One region of the Mesorhizobium sp. M8A.F.Ca.ET.202.01.1.1 genome, then DNA from elsewhere that is predicted to be linked to it. Evidence: riboswitches for the same ligand, from Rfam matches in the RefSeq annotation. Region 1 holds a riboswitch; each other region holds the start of a gene.
The links. Region 1 has a riboswitch for cobalamin ahead of EN845_RS30335 (aromatic ring-hydroxylating dioxygenase subunit alpha). Riboswitches for the same ligand answer to the same signal wherever they lie in the genome.
Positions count from the first base shown of each region.

Region 2: another riboswitch for cobalamin. It lies ahead of EN845_RS03085 (DUF1636 family protein); the one in region 1 lies ahead of EN845_RS30335 (aromatic ring-hydroxylating dioxygenase subunit alpha).
Region 3: another riboswitch for cobalamin. It lies ahead of bluB (5,6-dimethylbenzimidazole synthase); the one in region 1 lies ahead of EN845_RS30335 (aromatic ring-hydroxylating dioxygenase subunit alpha).
Region 4: another riboswitch for cobalamin. It lies ahead of EN845_RS15740 (DUF1636 family protein); the one in region 1 lies ahead of EN845_RS30335 (aromatic ring-hydroxylating dioxygenase subunit alpha).

Region 1 covers NZ_SRUN01000018.1:115,683-120,328, reverse strand. The annotation lists gene ugpC (sn-glycerol-3-phosphate ABC transporter ATP-binding protein UgpC) at 1-530, shown strand, start outside; gene EN845_RS30350 (DUF680 domain-containing protein) at 610-858, opposite strand; gene EN845_RS30345 (DUF680 domain-containing protein) at 923-1,129, opposite strand; gene EN845_RS30340 (DUF680 domain-containing protein) at 1,203-1,403, opposite strand; cobalamin riboswitch at 1,898-2,100, shown strand; gene EN845_RS30335 (aromatic ring-hydroxylating dioxygenase subunit alpha) at 2,215-3,462, shown strand; gene EN845_RS30330 (hybrid-cluster NAD(P)-dependent oxidoreductase) at 3,540-4,640, shown strand.
Region 2 covers NZ_SRUN01000001.1:571,578-576,223, forward strand. The annotation lists gene EN845_RS03070 (iron ABC transporter permease) at 1-534, opposite strand, end outside; gene EN845_RS03075 (ABC transporter substrate-binding protein) at 534-1,481, opposite strand; gene EN845_RS03080 (ABC transporter ATP-binding protein) at 1,528-2,316, opposite strand; gene EN845_RS03085 (DUF1636 family protein) at 2,313-2,690, opposite strand; cobalamin riboswitch at 2,816-3,025, opposite strand; gene EN845_RS03090 (AraC family transcriptional regulator) at 3,234-4,067, shown strand; gene EN845_RS03095 (helix-turn-helix domain-containing GNAT family N-acetyltransferase) at 4,076-4,646, opposite strand, start outside.
Region 3 covers NZ_SRUN01000015.1:97,187-101,832, forward strand. The annotation lists gene EN845_RS27840 (DUF2277 domain-containing protein) at 1-120, opposite strand, end outside; gene EN845_RS27845 (exodeoxyribonuclease VII small subunit) at 214-465, opposite strand; gene EN845_RS27850 (histone deacetylase family protein) at 469-1,395, opposite strand; cobalamin riboswitch at 1,574-1,756, shown strand; partial or broken gene bluB (5,6-dimethylbenzimidazole synthase) at 1,928-2,434, shown strand; gene EN845_RS27860 (hypothetical protein) at 2,602-3,585, opposite strand; gene EN845_RS27865 (TetR/AcrR family transcriptional regulator) at 3,675-4,283, opposite strand; gene EN845_RS27870 (MFS transporter) at 4,403-4,646, shown strand, end outside.
Region 4 covers NZ_SRUN01000006.1:204,566-209,211, reverse strand. The annotation lists gene EN845_RS15755 (NADH-quinone oxidoreductase subunit B) at 1-545, opposite strand, end outside; gene EN845_RS15750 (NADH-quinone oxidoreductase subunit A) at 536-901, opposite strand; gene EN845_RS15745 (winged helix-turn-helix domain-containing protein) at 1,235-2,434, shown strand; cobalamin riboswitch at 2,464-2,670, shown strand; gene EN845_RS15740 (DUF1636 family protein) at 2,708-3,142, shown strand; gene cobW (cobalamin biosynthesis protein CobW) at 3,139-4,191, shown strand; gene EN845_RS15730 (cobaltochelatase subunit CobN) at 4,210-4,646, shown strand, end outside.

The DNA.
Region 1 (4,646 bases):
AGGTCGAGGCGATGACGCTGGCCGACCGCATCGTGGTGCTAAAGGATGGCCACATCGAGCAGGTCGGCACGCCCATGGAGCTCTACAAGAACCCCGGCAACCTATTCGTCGCCCAGTTCATCGGCTCGCCGGCCATGAACATCCTGCCGGCCACGGTCGACAAGACGGGCAACCCGACCATCATCAGCCATGTCGGCGGCCGCAAGGCGACGGTGCCGATCGCGACGCCTGCTTCGGCAAAGGGAGCGGCGGTCAGCTTCGGCGTGCGGCCGGAAGATCTCGCGATCGCCAGTGGTGCGGACTATCTGTTCGAGGGGACGGTCGATTATGTCGAGCAGCTCGGCGAGGTTCAGTTGGTCTATATCGACATCGGCCGTGCCGACCTGCCGCTGGTGACCAAGCTGCCGGGCAATGTCGAGGTCAGGCGCGGCTCGACGCTGCAGTTGACCGCCAATGCCGGCGACCTTCATATCTTCGATGCGGATGGACGGTCGTTCGCGCTGCACGAAGCGGAAGCAAAAGCCGCCTGAGGCCAGCCATGTCTCGACAACAAAAAAAGAGAGCAGCGGGCAGGCCCGCCGCTCTCTTTTTATACATCACGACGGCTGGTTAGTTGTTGCCGAAGAGATTGCGGTCTGCGCCGTGAGGGGCGGACTTCTGCACGTCGCCGGACGAGTTGAGCAGCTTGTAGATGGGTGAGTCGCTGTTGCGGACCGAACCCGTATGCGACGTATCGACATTGACGGTCGACGATGCAGTGGGCTGATTGGCGCCATTGGAGCCATAGTTGTCACTGCCGGCGAAAGCGCTGCCGGAGAGGGCCAGAACGGCGGCGGCAGCAATGAGGATCTTGTTCATTTCCAATACTCCTAACGTCTTGAATTCCACGAGTGGCGAGCGAGCCCGCCACTCGCAACAGGCGTCAACGGCCGAAGAGGTTGCGATCGCTACCCGGCCGGGTAGGCGCCTCGGTGGCCGGAGCCGACTTGCCGATCGACGCGGTGTTCGCGTTGTCGGTCGACGTGACAGCCGCCTGGTTGGCACCGCTCGAACCGTAGTTGTCGCTGCCGGCAAAGGCGCTGCCGGAGAGGGCCAAGACGGCGGCGGCGGCAATGAGGATCTTGTTCATTTTAGGTACTCCTGAATTTGTGGCATCCACCCCGCGCGGCAGGGTCGCCCCGCCGCAAGCCGGGGATCGGCTGTTAGTTGTTGCCGAAGAGATTGTGGTCGGCGCCCTGGGCAGGCGTCTGAGCAGCCGGCTCCGACTTGCTGGTCGAAGCGGTGTACGAGCTGTCGACAGTGGCAGCGGGGGTGGCGGCGTTCGAACCGTAATGGTCGCTACCAGCGAAGGCGCTGCCGGAAATGGCCAGAAGGGCGGCGGCAGTGAGAACAATCTTTTTCATTTTGGGTACTCCAGTATTTTTCCGTCCGTCTAGCGGCGTGTCTTGGGATTAAAATCGCGTCGTTCGGACCGCCCCGATGTGGGAGAGGACCTCTGCTGTTTCCAATCACGAAGTTGTTCAGCGTGGACCATGACTCTACCACTTGAAATTGTGCCAGTGATTTCCACATCTGTTATTTTCTGTCGTTATATCAATCAGTTAGCTAAAAATGGCACCCCGATCACCAACTGTATCGGAGGCTCGGCGTTCACACCGTCCTGCACGCACCGTCAACAGAAACGAACCGTTCGGTTCGATTTTAGAATCTGCTAATAGTCACTTTTCGAAACTGTTAACCTTTTCGCCCCCGGCAAAGGGGTCGAAAAAACGGTGCCGGCGCGCCTGGCGACAGAAGGCGATTTGATGATGCGACCCCTGTCACGACGTTCCAGCATGCGTGTCGCGCCGCATGGATGCGATGTCGCTTTCATGCCGATGTCGCAAACCCTGCCGTGATTAGATCAGGCATCTCAGGTGCCGCTGCGTGACGACGGAGCGGAGAATTGGGAAGCCGGTCAGATTCCGGCGCTGCCCCCGCAACGGTGGTGGAGTTCAAGTCGCAACGGGAGACCACTGGGCGTAAGCCTGGGAAGGTGTCGCGATGGTCCGTAAGGACGACTCCAGAGCCCGGAAACCAGCCCGAGATGGCTAGAACTCGACTGATCGCGGTGGGCGGTCAAGAGGCGGATGGTGTTTGTCCGGCTTTGCGCCGATCTGCGTCCAGTCCTTCCTCAATCACCACCAGTTCAGTCCTTGAAAATGAGGACAGGACATGGACGCGCGCAACGACATGCTGAGGCTCTTGAACAGCCGCAGACAAGGCTTTTCGCTGGAACAGCCTTTTTACACCGACCCGGACTACTTCAAGCTCGACATGGAGCTGATCTGGTATCGCGACTGGCTGTTCATCGGCCATGATTGCGAATTGCCCAAGCCGGGCAGCTTCATCACCGTGCAGATCGGCGACTATCCTATCGTGCTGGTGCGCGATCAGCAGGGCAAGATCAACGCCTTCCACAATTCCTGCCGCCATCGCGGCAGCCGCGTCTGCAACAGCGACAAGGGCATGGCCGCCAAACTGGTCTGTCCCTATCACCAGTGGACCTATGAGCTGGACGGGCGCCTGCTGTTCGCCCGCCAGATGGCCGAGGGGTTCGACAAGAGCCAGTTCGGGCTGAAGCCGGTCGCCTGCGAAAGCGTCGCCGGCTATGTCTTCATCTGCCTGGCCAAGGAGCCGGCCGACTTCGCGCCGATGCGGGCGATGATCGAGCCCTATCTCAAGCCGCACCGGCTGAGCGAGGCCAAGATCGCCTTCGAGAGCACGATCATCGAGAAGGGCAATTGGAAGCTGGTCTGGGAAAACAACCGCGAATGCTATCATTGCGCGGGCAATCATCCCGAACTGTGCAAGACCTTCCCGGAAGCACCGACCGTGACCGGCGTGCAAGGCGCCGACAGCGATCCGGAGATGCTGGCGCACTGGGCGAAGTGCGAAGCTGTTGGCCTGCCCAGCAAATTCCGCATCGACCCGGCCGGGCAATACCGCGCCACCCGCGCGCCGCTGCTGCGCGACGCCCAGAGCTACACGATGACCGGCAAGCGGGCGGTGAGGAAGGACCTGTCCGACAGCGTTTCGGCCGACCGCATCGGCACGCTGATGCACTATCACTACCCGACGACCTGGAACCACATCCTCGTTGATCATGCCGTCACCTTCCGCGTGCTGCCGGTCAGCGCCACCGAAACGGCAGTGACGACGAAGTGGTTGGTGCACAAGGACGCGGTCGAGGGTGTCGACTACGATCTCGCCGAACTCACCCATGTCTGGACCGAGACCAACGACCAGGACCGCCGGATCGTCGAGGAGAACGCTTTCGGTATCCTGTCGCCGGCCTATGAACCCGGCCCGTATTCGGAGCTGCATGAAGGCGGCGTCATCCAGTTCGTCGACTGGTATGCCCGCTTCATCGGTCCGCGCCTGGCCGAAGGCGGGCGGCCGGCGCTGCGCAGCGTCGCCTAGCGCATGTCACCCAAAAGTGTGCAGCGGTTTTGGGATCACGACATCCGCAAAATGAAAGGTATGCAGGGATGAATGCGATGACCGACCTTGGCCTCTATCGCCATCTCGACCAGATGGCGCCCTGGAACGACAGGCTGCAGGTGCTGGAAGTGACCGGTGTCAGCGACGAGGCGCCCGACGTCAAGACCTTCACCTTCCGGTCCGACAACCAGACCTGGTTCCGCTACAAGCCGGGCCAGTTCGTGACGCTGGAACTGCCGACGCCGGATGGGCCGCTGATGCGCACCTACACGCTGTCGTCGTCGCCGTCGCGGCCGTTCTCGATCGCGGTGACGGTGAAGGCGCAGGCGGGCAGCATCGGCACACGCTGGATGTTCGATCACCTGGCGCCCGGCTCGCACGTCAAGGCCTATGGACCGGGCGGCGACTTTTCACTGCACAGCCATCCGGCGGCGAAATATCTGTTCGTCTCGGCCGGCTCCGGCGTGACGCCGATGATGTCGATGCTGCGCTGGCTGAACGACTGTGCGCCATGGACCGATGTCGGTTTCGTCAACTGCGCGCGGCGCCCGGAAGAAATCATCTTCCGCAAGGAACTCGAACTGCTCGGGGGCCACATGCCTGGCCTGTCGCTCGGCTTCATGATCGAGGAGCGGTCGAGCCGCGAGGGCTGGTACGGCCATATGGGCCGCATCGACGCCATCCGGCTGCCGCTCCTGGCACCCGATTTCCGCGAACGCGAAATCTTCTGCTGTGGGCCCGATCCCTTCATGCGCGCCGTGCGCGGCATGCTCGAAGCCGCCGGCTTCGACATGGCAAAGTACCATCAGGAAAGCTTTGCCGCGCCGACCGTGGACGAAGTCCCGGCACCGTTTGCCGCGCCGGCTGAAGCCGGCGCGGCAATTTCCGTCGAAGCCGCGACGCCGATCCGCTTCGCGCTTTCGGATGTCGACGCCGACTGCGTCGCCGGCCAGACCGTGCTGCAGACCGCGCGCGCCTCGGGCGTGCGGATACCGGCGGCCTGCGAATTCGGCCTGTGCGGAACCTGCAAGGTGAAGAAAGTCTCCGGCAGCGTCGAGATGAGTCACAATGGCGGCATCCTCGATCATGAGATCGACGACGGCTTCATCCTGGCCTGTTGTTCCAAGCCATTGTCGGCGCTGGAAATCGAGGCTTGATCCGCC
Region 2 (4,646 bases), on a different contig from region 1:
GAACATGAAGGAAACGGCAAGACCGGCGAGGATCAGCCGCTCAGGACCTTGCCCCCTCACCCGCGCCACCAGCAAAAGCACGATGGAGGCGGCGAGGATGCCGCCAGTGAACGCAGCCACGGGCAAGGTCCAGATGCCGAAACTGTCGCCGAACACGGTAATGACGGAAACCGCGCCGGCGGCGGCCCCCGACGACAGGCCGAACAGGAAGGGGTCGGCAAGATCGTTACGGGTCACCGTCTGCAAAAGCGCGCCGACGATGCCCAGCCCGCCGCCGACACAGATCGCCAGGATCGTGCGCGGCAGCCGCAGGTCGACGACGATCTTGCCGACCGGGCCCGATATCTCAGGCTCGTCCAGTCCGACGGCACGGCCAAGGGCGGCGATGACATCGCTCAGAGGTATCAGCGTCGAGCCATAAGCGATCGACAGCAGCGCGAGAGCGACGAGCGTCACCGCGCCCGCCGTCATGGCCAGCGTGAAGGCCCTGTGCCCTGAAAGCACGCCGGATTTGTGCTCTCGGGCAAGATCCATCAGAACGCTTCCGGATGCATCGCCCTGGCGATCTTGCCGATGGCTTCGATGTTCGCCGGTCCTGGTGTCAGCTCGGCATAACGAAGCGCCACGAAGCGCTCGTTCCTGACCGCGTCCGTCTCCTTCATCGCCGGGTGCGCCTTCAGGAAATCGAGCAGTTTCCTGTAGCCGCCGCCGTCCTGATAATCGAGCAGGATGAGGAATTGCGGATTGCGCGCCGCCACCGTCTCCCAGTCCGTGTTGCCCCAGCTCGTTTCCAAGTCGGCCATGATATTGTCGCCGCCGGCCGCCGAGATCATGGCGCTGGGGATGGCGAATTTTCCCGCGGTAAACGGCTTGTCCTCGCCGGAATCGTAGAGGAACACGCGTGTTCCCTTCGCGCTGCCGACCTTGGCGCTGATCTCGGCGAGTTGCGCCTTCCAGCCGGCAACAAGCTGTTCCGCTTCTGCCTCCTTGCCGAAGATCTTGCCCAGCTTTTCGAGGTCGCCATAGAGCAGGTCCATGGAGGCGGCCGGGCGGCTCTTGTCGAGGTGGACGCAGCTTTCGGTCAGTACCAGCGTCTTGATGCCGTGCGGAGCGAGCGTGTCGGGCGTCACGTCGCCGCCGGGCTTCATGCCGTAGTACCAGCCGGCGAAGAAGACGTCGGGCTCGACGGCGACGAGGTTCTCCAGGGTCGGATATTTCGGCGCCAGTTCGGGAATGGCACCCTGTTCGGCCTTGAATTCGGGGCCGACCTTGTACCATCCACTGATGCCCGTCAGGCCGACGATCGAAGGCTGCAGCTTCAGCGCGAAGGCCATCTCGGCCATGTTGAGATCATGGATGACGGCGCGCTTCGGCGGAGCGTCGAAGGTCAGCGGCTTGCCGCAGCTGTCGACGGTGACGGGGAAGGCGAAGGCCGTCGAGGCCAGCAGCGAGAGGGCGAGCGAGAAGGCAAGGCGTTTCACGGATTTGCTCCTTGGTTGAACCGTGTCGGACGATGAGGGGCGTTGATCAGGATGGCGGCGAGGCGCGGTTCGGAAGGTCGAACACCGTCAGTTCGCGATCCTCGGTGGGATGGCGCAGGCGAAACACGTCGACGCCGAAAATCTCGCGGATCAGCTGTTGCGTCAACGCCTCGTGCGGCGGCGCCAGCGCCTGCAGCCGGGCTTCGTTCATCACCGCGACCCTGGTGGCGAAGGGTGCCACCAGGGTCAGATCGTGCAGCACCGCGATAACGGTCATGCCGAAGCCGGCCACCAGTTCGAGCAGCTGCGCGCGGGCGCGCGGGTCAAGGTGGTTGGTCGGTTCGTCGAGAAAAAGGATCTTGGGCTCCTGCGCGATGGCACGCGCAAGCTGGGCGCGCTGGCGTTCGCCACCAGACAGCGAGCCGATGCTCCGGCCGAGCAACGACAACAGGCCGGTCCGGCGCAGCGCGTCCACCACAATGTCGCGTTCCTCGCTCCGGCCCCTCAGGCCGGCATGCGGGACGCGGCCAAGCTCGACATAGTCGATCACCGCCAAACGCGGATCCGGTTGGTCGCTCTGGCCCACGACGGCGATATGCAGGGCCCGCTTGGCGGGCGAAATCATGTCCAGGCGCCGCCCGCCAAGCTTCACCTCTCCGAAGCTCGGCCTGAGCATGCCGGACAACATGCGCAGCAACGTGGTCTTGCCGGCGCCGTTGGGGCCAATGATGGCAAGGCGGTCGCCTGATGTCACCGACAGGCTGACCGCATGGACCAGATGCCGGCCATTCGCTATCGCGCCCAGGTCGCACGCATCGAGAAGCGGCGTTGTCATCGACTGCCTTCCGCCAGCTTGCCCGCCCCCGGAATGCGGGCAAGCGTCTTGCCGGCCAGGCGCGGCGGACGTTGTCCGGAATTGCACCAGCCGTCGGCAAGCGAAGCGTAGAGCCGGGCAAATCGCACGAGGTCGGCGGCGTCGGCCTGCGCGTCGATCGACCCGAAGAGATAGGCGGCCTTGCCTGGTGCCTGGAAAGCCACCGTCAGGGGGCGCGCGCAACCCGCCATGCAAGCCACGCCCTCGACCGTGAAACCATGCGCCACGTCAGGCTGGGCCGAGAGGCGGAAGCGCAACTCGGCGCACAAACCTTCGCCCGACCTGATGCCGGTCGGCACGTCGCGGCAAAGGGTGCACACGATGATCTGGTGCATGGGGCTGGGCTGAATACGATCGATTGTGCCGTCCAACTTCCCGTCACTTTCAAAACTGGCGACGGAAGGATGTTGGTCGACCGGCCGACAAGACCGATGTCCACGTTTCCTCCCGGCACACCCCGTCCGGTCAACTCAGTGATGGCAGGTCTCCTGGCTCACGGGTCTCTGCGCAATCCTGCCTTCCCAGCCTTGCCGGCCAGTGGCGTTCCGGATCTTGCTCGCCGCTTACAGTTGCGGGGGCAGCCGCGGCCTCGACCCCAAAACCGGGTCTCACCGCGTTCCCTTTTCACCCCTCGCCTTTCGGCTCGGGGACCATCACGAGTCGCAGCCTATGCCGCGAGCGGTTTCGAGGCAAGGCGACTGCCTTGTTTTGTTATAACAGAACTTATACGAGAGCAAGCCTGCCGTCGGCATGGCGTGCACGGACTTTACGTCCACGCCTGACAGCGTTGCCGTTTTCGATTTTGCGCCATGCGCAATTTCGATCAAACTGGCCGGGCAACGAGGCGCCAGAGTGAAGACGCCACATGCGAGGAACACATGAACCCGACCGAGAAAGCGCTATGGTTTGTCGAAAGCCATCTGCCGGAGGCTGTTACGCTCGACGACGTCGCCCAAAGCAGCGGCGTGTCGCGCTTTCATGTGACACGCGCCTTCGGCGCGGCCACCGGCCGTTCCGTCATGGGTTACATGCGCTCGCGCCGGCTGACCGAAGCGGCGCGCAGGCTCGCCGGCGGCGCGCCCGACATACTGTGCGTCGCGCTCGACGCCGGCTACAACTCGCATGAGGCTTTCACCCGTGCCTTCCGCGACCAGTTCGGCACCACGCCGGAACTGGTGCGCGCGCAAGGTTCGACCAAGACACTCGATCTCGTGGAGCCTATCCTGATGGACCATACCCTGCTCACCAGCCTCGAACCACCGCGCTTCGAGACCAGCCGACCTTTCCTCATCGCCGGCTTCGGCGAGCGCTACAGCTGCGAATCGAGCGCCGGCATTCCGATGCAGTGGCAGCGTTTCAGCCCTTATATCGGCAACATACCCGGCGAAGTCCCAGGCGTTTTCTACGGTGTCTGCCTCAACGGCGACGATGCCGGCAATTTCGACTATGTCGTCGGCGTCGAAGTGTCGGACTTCTCCGACCTGCCGAAGGACTTCTACCGGGTGCGCGTGCCGGCGCGGAAATACGCCGTTTTCACGCATCGCGAGCACATCTCGACCATCCGGCGCACGGTCAACACGATCTGGAACAGCTGGCTCCCGGCCTCCGGCCATGAAATCGCCGACGCGCCGGAATTCGAGCGCTATGGGCCCGAATTCGATGCCCGCACCGGCAATGGCGGGCTGGAGATCTGGGTGCCGGTCAAGGCATAGAGGCGCCGCTACAGCTCCAGATCCCAGTTCTGTCCAACCAGATCCTTGCCGAAGGAATGGTGAGGCTCTTCCTCGGTCAGCTTGAAACCGGCCGCCTGGTAGATGTGCCGGGCCGCGGTCAGAATGTCGTTGGTCCACAAAGTCAGCGTCTTGTACCCCCTGGCGCGGGCAAAGCCGATGCATTCCTCGACCAGCCGTTTGCCGATGCCGAGGCCTCGCGCCGACGGTTCGACATAGAGCAGCCGCAGCTTGGCCACCTGATCGGATTTGCGCACGACGAAGACCGAGCCGACGACCTCGCCTTCCCGCTCGGCGATCCAGCCGCGCTCCCATTTCGGATCGAATTTCTTTACGAACTCGCCGAGGATCTCAGCGACTAGCGCCTCATAGGTTTCGTCCCAGCCATAGTCCTGCGCGTAGAGCATGCCCTGGCGGCGCGTGACCCAGCCGATGTCGCCAACCTCTAGCGGCCGCAGGATGTAAGGCACCTTGGGTTCGGGTCTGTCGCCGAGCAGGTCCTGAACGATGCGCATGGCCTTGACCAGCCGATCCTGGTCGACGGGCGCCAGTCGATCGAGC
Region 3 (4,646 bases), on a different contig from region 1:
CTGTTTCGACGGCCGCGTCGTTCCACTCAGCTTGCGGACAAACTGGAGTGCCGCGTCGCGGACTTCGTCGTTGGTTGCCGGCGGATCAAAATTGAACAGGGTCTTGATGTTTCTGCACATCGTTTCCAAACCTCCTCTTGTCCGTTTCAATCGGGACGAACTGTATCCTCAATCATGATCGTGTCCAAAAATCGGTAAGACTGCGAGGGCGCCTTAGTCCGCGTCGAGCGGCTCGGTTCCAACCGGCTTGCCATCGCGCGACAGCCTGATCTTCTCGACCTTGTCCTCGGCTGCCTTCAGCAAGCGGTCGCAATGCGCCTTCAGCGCCTCGCCGCGCTCGTAGATCCGGATCGACTGGTCGAGCGGCACGTCGCCGCGCTCCAGATCATCGACGATCTTCTCCAGCGCGTCGAGTGCCTGTTCGAAGCTCATCGCCTTGACGTCTTCGTTGATCTCACCGCTCATCATTCATCCTTTCATCAGTCGCCCGACATGGGCGGCGACCGAAAATGCCAATCCTTGCAGATCGTAGCCACCCTCGAGCAGGCTGACGAGCCGGTTGCCGCCGTGGCGTGCGGCGCGCTGCATCAGTTGGCCGGTCGCCCAGTCGAAATCGTCCTCGGTCAGATTGATCTCGGCCAGCGGGTCGCGGTGGTGCGCGTCGAAGCCGGCCGAAATGATGATCAGGTCGGGGGCGAAATTGTCGAGCGATGGCAGCACGCGCGACAGGAAGGCATCGCGAAACACCTCGCTGCCGGTCTGTGGCGCCAGCGGCGCGTTGACGATGTTGCCGGCACCGGTCTCGTTCTTCGCCCCGGTGCCCGGGTACAACGGCATCTGGTGCGTCGAGCAATAGAGCACCGACGGATCGTCCCAGAAAATATCCTGCGTGCCGTTGCCGTGATGCACGTCCCAGTCGACGACGGCGACACGCTCGGCGCCGTGCCTCTTCTGCGCGTAGCGGGCAGCGATCGCGGCCGTGTTGAAGAAGCAGAAGCCCATTGCCGTGGTCTTTTCGGCATGGTGGCCAGGCGGACGGGCGGCGACGAAGACATTGTCGGCGCGGCCCGCAAAGACGTCGTCGACGGCGGCGTTGGCGGCGCCGATCGCCGTGATCGCGGCCTGCCAGCTCTTCGGGCTGGCGGTGGTGTCGGCGTCGATGTGGGCAATGCCTTCGTGGGGGATGGCGGCGCGGACACGCGCGACGAAATCGGCGGGATGCGCATAGAGGATCGTCGCCTCGTCGCCTTGCGGTGCCTCGACGCGGTCGAGCGCGGCAAAAGCTTCGTCGTCGAGCACGCGCTCGATGGCGCGCAGGCGGTCGGGCCGCTCGGGGTGACCCGGCGGGGTGATGTGTTCGAGAAAGATGGGGTGCGTGTAGAGACGGGTAGCCATCTCCCCTATCTAGTGCCCCGGCGCCGTAATGGCCATGCGCAGCGGCTTGATCGCTGGGGAAAATCACGCCTGCGTCCATTGGCGTCGCTGCGGGGATTGGCGGCGCTGGGGCTTCGGCGTAAGGTTGCCGCCACTGCCTGGTGCCTGCCGGTCTGTTTGTTTTAGCCGCATTCTGCGACGCCAAATGATTTCACTTGGCTGCAAATGCTCCGGCGGGAGAATCGGGAACACGGTTGAATTCCGTGGCGTGCCCAACGCTGTAAGGGGGACCGCGCCGGTAAATGCCACTGTCGATGACGGGAAGGCACCGGACGCGGGTTGATCCCGAGCCAGAAGACCGGCCTGGCAGGCATCGTCATCCGCATGGTCAGGCGGATGACATCAGAGCGATGTGGGTCCTCTTGGACGCGCAAAGTTCGCTCTGAGAATTTGAACTGCTGCAATCGCAAGGGGATAAGCGATGCCGGAAGCCATGACCGCTCCAATGGGCGATGGATTTGATCAGATAGCGCGTGACGCGGTTTATCGCGCCATGTTCACGCGGCGCGACGTCCGCAGCCATTTTACATCGGAGGCGATCGACGATGCAGTGCTGGCGCGGCTGCTGCTTGCCGCCCACCACGCGCCATCGGTCGGCTTCATGCAACCCTGGAATTTCATCGTCATCCGCGATGCCGCGCGACGGGCGAAGGTGCGCGACCTGTTCCTTGCCGCGCGCGAGCAGGAACTGCCGGCAATCGAGGCAGACCGGCAGGCGCTCTACCGCAAGCTCAAGCTCGAAGGCATTTGCGAAAGCGCATTCAACATCTGTATCACCTGCGACCGCGAGCGCTCGAAAGGCTCGCCGCTGGGGCGCTGGCACAACCCGGAAATGGATCTCTACAGCACGGTCTGCGCGGTGCAGAATTTCTGGCTGGCCGCGCGCGCTGAAGGCGTTGGCGTCGGCTGGGTCAGCATCATCGAGGCGCAAGCGCTGAAAAGCCTGCTGTCTGTCCCCGACCACGTGACGCCGATCGCCTATCTTTGCGTCGGCCGTGTCTCGGAGTTCGCGCCGAAACCGGACCTCGAAACGCATGGCTGGGGCCGACGCCTGCCGCTGCCCGACCTGATCATGAGCGAGACGTTTTGCGGCCAGGGTGAGGCACCGCTCAAATTGGCGGTGGCGCGCCTCGACACCGTCGCAGGTGCGCCCGCCAGCCCCGCCGATCAGCGCGTCGCGCCGGCCGTGCCCCAGCGCGAGCCGCCGAAGGTGGAGAGCGCCTTGTCCTTGAGTTCCCGGAACTTCGATGAGGCTTCGGCCAGCCTGGCGTCCCAGGCCGGATCAGGCACCTGGCCCTCGATGGTCCTGAAATAGACCTGCATCAGGCAGGCAATGGCGAATGGCTCGATGAAGGCCGCCTTGAAAGCCCAGGCAAAGACGATGGCGAGCACGAAAGCCCAGCCGGCGAGTTGCCCGGGCATGACGTAAAGAATGGCGGCTGCCGGAGCCAGCATCAGCAGGAAAATCACGAAAGACACCCCCCACATGATGACCGCCAGCCAGACGGCGTTCTTGACCATGGTCTTGCCGTTCTGGGCGTAGAGCACCACGCCTTGGCGCGCCGTCTCGAACGGCGAGGACGAATTGATGCGGATGTTGTAGCCGAGAATGATCTCGTCGACATAGGTCAGCGACAGCCGGATCACCGTGTTGAGGAACGAGACCAGGCCGCTCAGACCGGGGATGGGCAGGAAGGCCGCGATGCCACCCAGCAGGCCGGTGATGGCGCGGATAGCGCCCTTGACCAGCTGGTCGACGACGAAAAGGATGTTCGCCTCGGCAAAGCGCTCGGTCACAACCTCTTTCGCGTAGGCGATCTGGTTCTGGCCGTCGGGAACGTCATGTCCGTCGATCAGATGCACCATGACGGCGATATGGCCTGCCTTGACGACGTAGAGGATGTATTCGCGGATCCAGTAGACGGCGATCGAGACGACGCCGAAACCGACCACACCGCCCCAAAGGGCAAAGGACAACGGTCCGTCGGGATCGGTGGAGATATGTCCGACGCCGTAGCCGACCGAGGCACCGGTGCCGGTGGCCATGACGTAGGCCAGTGTGATGCCGAAATAGACGACCATGCGAAAGACAATGAAAGGCCAGGTCCGCATCATGATGGACACCGACCTGCCGATATCGAAATCCCACATGCCCGATTCTCCCCTCAGAGATGGCTGGGGAGGATGCGCCCAAACCGGCTATTGTCAATTGCAGGCGGTGGCGGAAGCGCCACGGCGGCTCAGTTTGGCTGTGCTTCCGGTTTCTCGAGCAGGCCTTCGAGCAATTGCTTGAACGCCGCCACCACCTTCCTCGACGTCGCTTCGGGATCGTTCGAGTTGGCGATCCGCTGTGCGGCCTGACTGCTCGCACCGTTGATCAATCGCGCCGCCGTTTCGGGATCGACGCCCGGCACCACCATCCCCTCCTGTTGCAGCGCCGTCAGATGATCGGTCATTGAACCGACGCAGGCATTGGCATTCGACCATTGCGCCGGGTCTCCCAGCACGGCCGGACCGTCCCGGAACATGATGCGCTGGATTTCCGGCTCCAGTGCCATTTCGATGTAGGTCGTGCATTCGTCGACGAAATGCTGCCAGCGGGTCGGCGCCCTCGCCGCGACCTCATTCACCCGGGCGGCCATTTCCGCGTCGATCTCGGCGATAACCGCCTGCAGCAGTCCCTTCTTGTCGCCGAAGTGATGATAGAGGGCGCCGCGTGTCAGCCCGGCCGACGCGGTGAAATCGTCCATCGACGCTTCGGCGTAGCCAATGGTGCCGAAAGCCTGGCGGGCCGCCGTGATCAGCTTGGCTCGCGTCTCGGCAATCATCTCCTTGCGGGGTCTGTGCATTGTTCTGGACCTATCCACATACGTCTCGTATGCCAATTGACATACGCAACGTATGAACTACCTGACATTCATACGCATCGTATGTAATTGTCGCATCATCCTTTGTCGAGGAACCAGCCATGCAAAACCCCTATTCGGAAATCTTTCGAGCCCCCGGAACCAAAGGCTTTGCGGCCGCCGGCTTCCTGGCGCGCCTACCGATCGCCATGGCACCGATCGGCATCGTCGCGATGCTGTCTCAGACGCGTGGCGAATACTGGCTGGCCGGCGCGGTCTCGGCGACTTTCGCGCTGGGCAACGCTTTCGTGGCGCCGCAAATATCAAGACTGGTGGACCGTCTGGGCCAGACACGCATCGTGGTCC
Region 4 (4,646 bases), on a different contig from region 1:
TGCAGGAGAAGAATGCCGTAGAGCAGGGCTTCGGCGCTCGGCGGGCAGCCGGGCACATAGATGTCGACCGGCACGACCCGGTCGCAGCCGCGCACCACCGAATAGGAATAGTGGTAATAGCCGCCGCCATTGGCGCAGGAGCCCATCGAGATGACGTAGCGCGGCTCCGGCATCTGGTCGTAGACCTTGCGCAGCGCCGGCGCCATCTTGTTGGTCAGCGTGCCGGCCACGATCATGATGTCGGACTGGCGCGGAGACGCGCGCGGCGCGACACCGAAGCGCTCCGAATCGTAACGCGGCATCGAGGTGTGGATCATCTCGACCGCGCAGCACGCCAAACCGAAGGTCATGAACATCAGCGAGCCGCTGCGCGCCCAGGTGATCAGCGCCTCGGTCGAGGTGACCAGAAAACCCTTGTCTGCAAGCTCATTGTTGATTTCGAGGAAGAAGGGATCGTCCTCCCCCACCGGCCTGCCGGTGTTGGGATCGATGATGCCCTTGGGCTTTGGCGCGACGAGGGTGCCTGAACTGTCGTTCAATCCCATTCCAGCGCTCCTTTTTTCCATTCATAGGCAAAGCCGATGGTCAGCACCGCCAAAAACACCATCATCGACCAGAAGCCGAGCATGCCGATCTTCGAGAAGGACACTGCCCAGGGAAACAGGAAGGCCACTTCGAGGTCGAAGATGATGAACAGGATCGACACCAGGTAGAAACGAATGTCGAACTTCATGCGGGCATCGTCGAACGAGTTGAAACCGCACTCGTAGGCGGACAGCTTTTCGGGATCGGGGTTGCGGTAGGCCACCAGGAACGGTGCGACCAGCAGCGCCAGGCCGACCACCAGCGCCACGCCGATGAACAGGACGATGGGCAGGTACGAACTGAGGAGTGCGTTCATGCAGCGGCTTTCCGTTGGCGCCAATCCACGTTGATTACAGCACCGGACCTTAATGCGGAAGCGTGACAGTTTAACCGCTGAACCGTTTTAAGGAGCCTATGCTGCAACGCGGCGAGGGTTAGCGCAGCACTTCCAGCGAAGCAAGTCAAACCTTGTTCAAAACAACGAGCTGGACGGCATTCCGGGAGAAACTGGTCTCATAGGCTCCTGTTTGATTTCCTTCTCTTTTTACTCCACTTTTCTCTCCTGACAGGGTTGCCGCCAAAACCCTGCTAGCATGGGCTGGAATCACCCATCACATCTTTGTCAAAGCACCCTCAGAGTGACGCCTGCATGAAGGAAAAGATCTCGCTAGCCGCCGCCCGGCGCATCGCGCTCGCCGCTCAGGGATTTCTCGATCCCCGCCCCGCCGGCATGCCCGACCGCCGCCATTTCGCCCGCGTTCTGTCCCGCACCGGCCTGCTGCAGATCGATTCCGTCAGTGCGGTGGTGCGTGCCCACTATATGCCGCTCTATTCGCGTCTGGGTCCCTATCCCGTCGCCTTGCTCGACAACGCCGCCGTGACGCGCAAGCGCACGGTGTTCGAATATTGGGCACACGAGGCCTCATTCCTGCCGGTCGAGACGTACCCGCTGATGCGCTGGCGCATGCAGCGCGCCGAGCAAGGCGATGAAATGTATCTGGGGCTGGCCAAATGGGGCCGTGAGCACGCTGCCTATATAGAAGAGATCTACCGCCAGGTCGTCGATCGTGGCCCGATCGCCGCTTCGGCGCTGGAAGGCCAGAAAGGCTCCGGCGGCTGGTGGGGTTGGAGCCGCGCCAAGCACGCCTTCGAATGGCTGTTCTGGGCCGGCCGCATCACCACGGCGCACCGGCGCGGTTTCGAGCGCTTCTATGACCTGCCGGAGCGGGTGCTGCCGCAAGCGATCCTCGACCTGCCGGTACCGGCGGCCGAGGATGCACATCGCGAATTGCTGCGCATTTCCGCCCGCGCCCACGGCATCGCCACATCAGGCGACCTGCGCGACTATTTCCGGCTCTCCCCCGCCGACATGAAAGGCCGGCTCGAGGAACTGGTCGAACTCGGCGAGTTGTTGCCGGTCCGTGTCGAGGGGTGGGACAAGCCAGCTTACCTTCATAGGGATGCGCGTTTGCCACGCAAGATCGAGGCCCGCGCCCTGCTGGCGCCGTTCGATCCCGTCGTCTTCGCGCGCTCGCGCTCGGAGCGGCTGTTCGATTTTCACTATCGCATCGAAATCTACACCCCGGCCGAGAAGCGCCAATACGGCTACTATGTCCTGCCCTTCCTGCTTGGCGACAAGATCGTGGCGCGCGTCGACCTCAAAGCCGACCGGCCGGCCAGTGTCCTGCGCGTCCATGCCGCCTATGCCGAGCCCGGCGCGCCGCCTGAAACCGCCGCTGAACTTTTCGAGGAATTGAAGCAGATGCAGGGCTGGCTTGGGCTTGAACGCATCGAAGTGACGCCTGCCGGCGACCTCGGCCCGGCGCTGTCCGACATCGCGGTGTCGTAAGCTCGCGTTGACACCGCTGCCCGCAAGAGCCTAAATCCGATCCAGACGGTCTCCTCTCGGCAAAGGGAGGAGCCAAGAGGGAATGCGGTGCGGGCCGAAAAGCCCAAATCCGCGGCTGTCCCCGCAACTGTAAGCGAAGAGCCAAGGCCGAAAGCCACTGGGATTGTCCCGGGAAGGCGGCTACCCAAGGCGATGACCCGCGAGCCAGGAGACCTGCCGTCTGGAATGCAAGAATCCGATCGCCCGGCGGGTTTTCCGGGCAAGGAGCCTGATTTGGATCGCGACAGCAGTTTCTCGGCTGAAACAACGGACATTTCGTCCGGCGGGGATGATTCCCTGGCCGGCATCACTGTCATCGTCTGCGCCTCCTGTCGCGACGAGACCGGTTCCGACGCCCATCCCCGGGCCGGCGAACTTTTGGCTGAAGATACCCGCCAAGCCGCCTCGGGCGAGCAAATTCGCATCCGCACGGTCGAATGCCTCGGCAATTGCAAGCGCAGGCTGAGCGCCGCGATCCTGCGCGACGGATGCTGGAGCTATGTGTTCGGCGACCTGACCACAACCAGCGGCGCCGATCTCGTCGCCGGCGCGAAACTCTTCGCCACCTCGACCGACGGCCTCATTCCCTGGCGCGGCCGGCCCGATAGCCTCAAGCGCGGCCTCGTTGCCCGCATCCCTCCTCTCGACATGCTGAAGGACTTGATATGACCGCTCCAAATTCGGCCGGCAATCTCTCCCGCGTTCCCTGCACCGTCGTTACCGGCTTCCTCGGCGCCGGCAAGACGACGCTGGTCCGCCATCTCCTGGAAAATGCCGGCGGCAAGCGGATTGCCATCATCGTCAACGAATTCGGCGATATCGGCATCGACGGCGAAATCCTCAAGGGCTGCGGTATCGACACCTGCCCCGAGGAAAACATCGTCGAACTGGCCAATGGCTGCATCTGCTGCACCGTCGCCGACGATTTCGTGCCAGCGCTCGACCAGATCCTGTCGCTGACGCCGAAGGTCGACCACATCCTGATCGAAACCTCCGGTCTCGCCCTCCCCAAACCTCTGGTCCAGGCGTTCCAGTGGCCGACGGTGAAAAGCCGCGTCACCGTCGATGGCGTCATCGCCGTGGTCGACGGTCCCGCACTTGCGGAAGGCCGCGTCGCCAACGACATGGAAGCCCTGCAGGCGCAACGCGCCGGGGACGAAAGCCTCGACCATGACGATCCGGTCGAAGAGGTGTTCGAGGACCAGATCGCCTGCGCCGACCTGATCATCCTGTCGAAGAGCGACCTGATGGACGCCGAGGGCTCGGCCCGCGCCAACGCCATCGTCAACGAACACTCCGCCCGCGCGGTGAAGATCGTGCCGACGTCGCATGGCAAGGTCGATCCCTCGGTGCTGCTCGGGCTTGGTCTTGCCGTCGAGGACGACATCGAGAACCGCAAGTCCCATCACGACGGCGCATTCGACCACGAGCATGACGACTTCGACACATTCATCGTCGACATTCCCTCGATTGCCAATCCCGACGATCTGGCAAAACGTGTCGCAGAGGCCGCCGAACACGAAAACGTGCTGCGTGTAAAAGGCTTCGTCGAGGTCGGCGGCAAGCCGATGCGGCTCCTGCTGCAGGCCGTCGGCCCACGCGTCAATCATTACTATGACCGTGCCTGGAGCGCCGAGGACGACCGCCGCTCGCGCCTGGTCGTCATTGGTCTCAAGGGGCTGAACCGTCCGGCGATCGAAGGTATCCTCGCCGGCTGATTTCAGACACGGACCGCGATGCACATCCTCACCACGACCTCCGCTTCGCTTGACGACCTCGCCGAGCCTGTCGATCTCAGGCAGACGCCGGCGGATATCGTGGCCTTGTCCTTCACCGACAGCGATCTCGCCGGACTGGCGGCGGCGTGGAAGGCGGACGCCGACCGCCTGCCCTCCATGCGGCTTGCGGCACTGCGCGATCTGCGCCATCCCATGTCCGTCGACCTCTGGATCGACAGCGTCGCCCGCCATGCCAAGGTCATCCTGGTGCGCATCCTCGGCGGCAACGACTGGTGGCGCTATGGCTGCGACCAGCTGGCGGTGATTGCCCGTGAGCGCGGCATCAAACTGGCGCTGCTTCCGGGTGAAAGCCATGACGAGGATCTCAGGCTGATCGAAGCCTCGACGCTGCCACGCGCCGAACTCGACGGCCTGCTTGGCTATTTCCGAGAGGG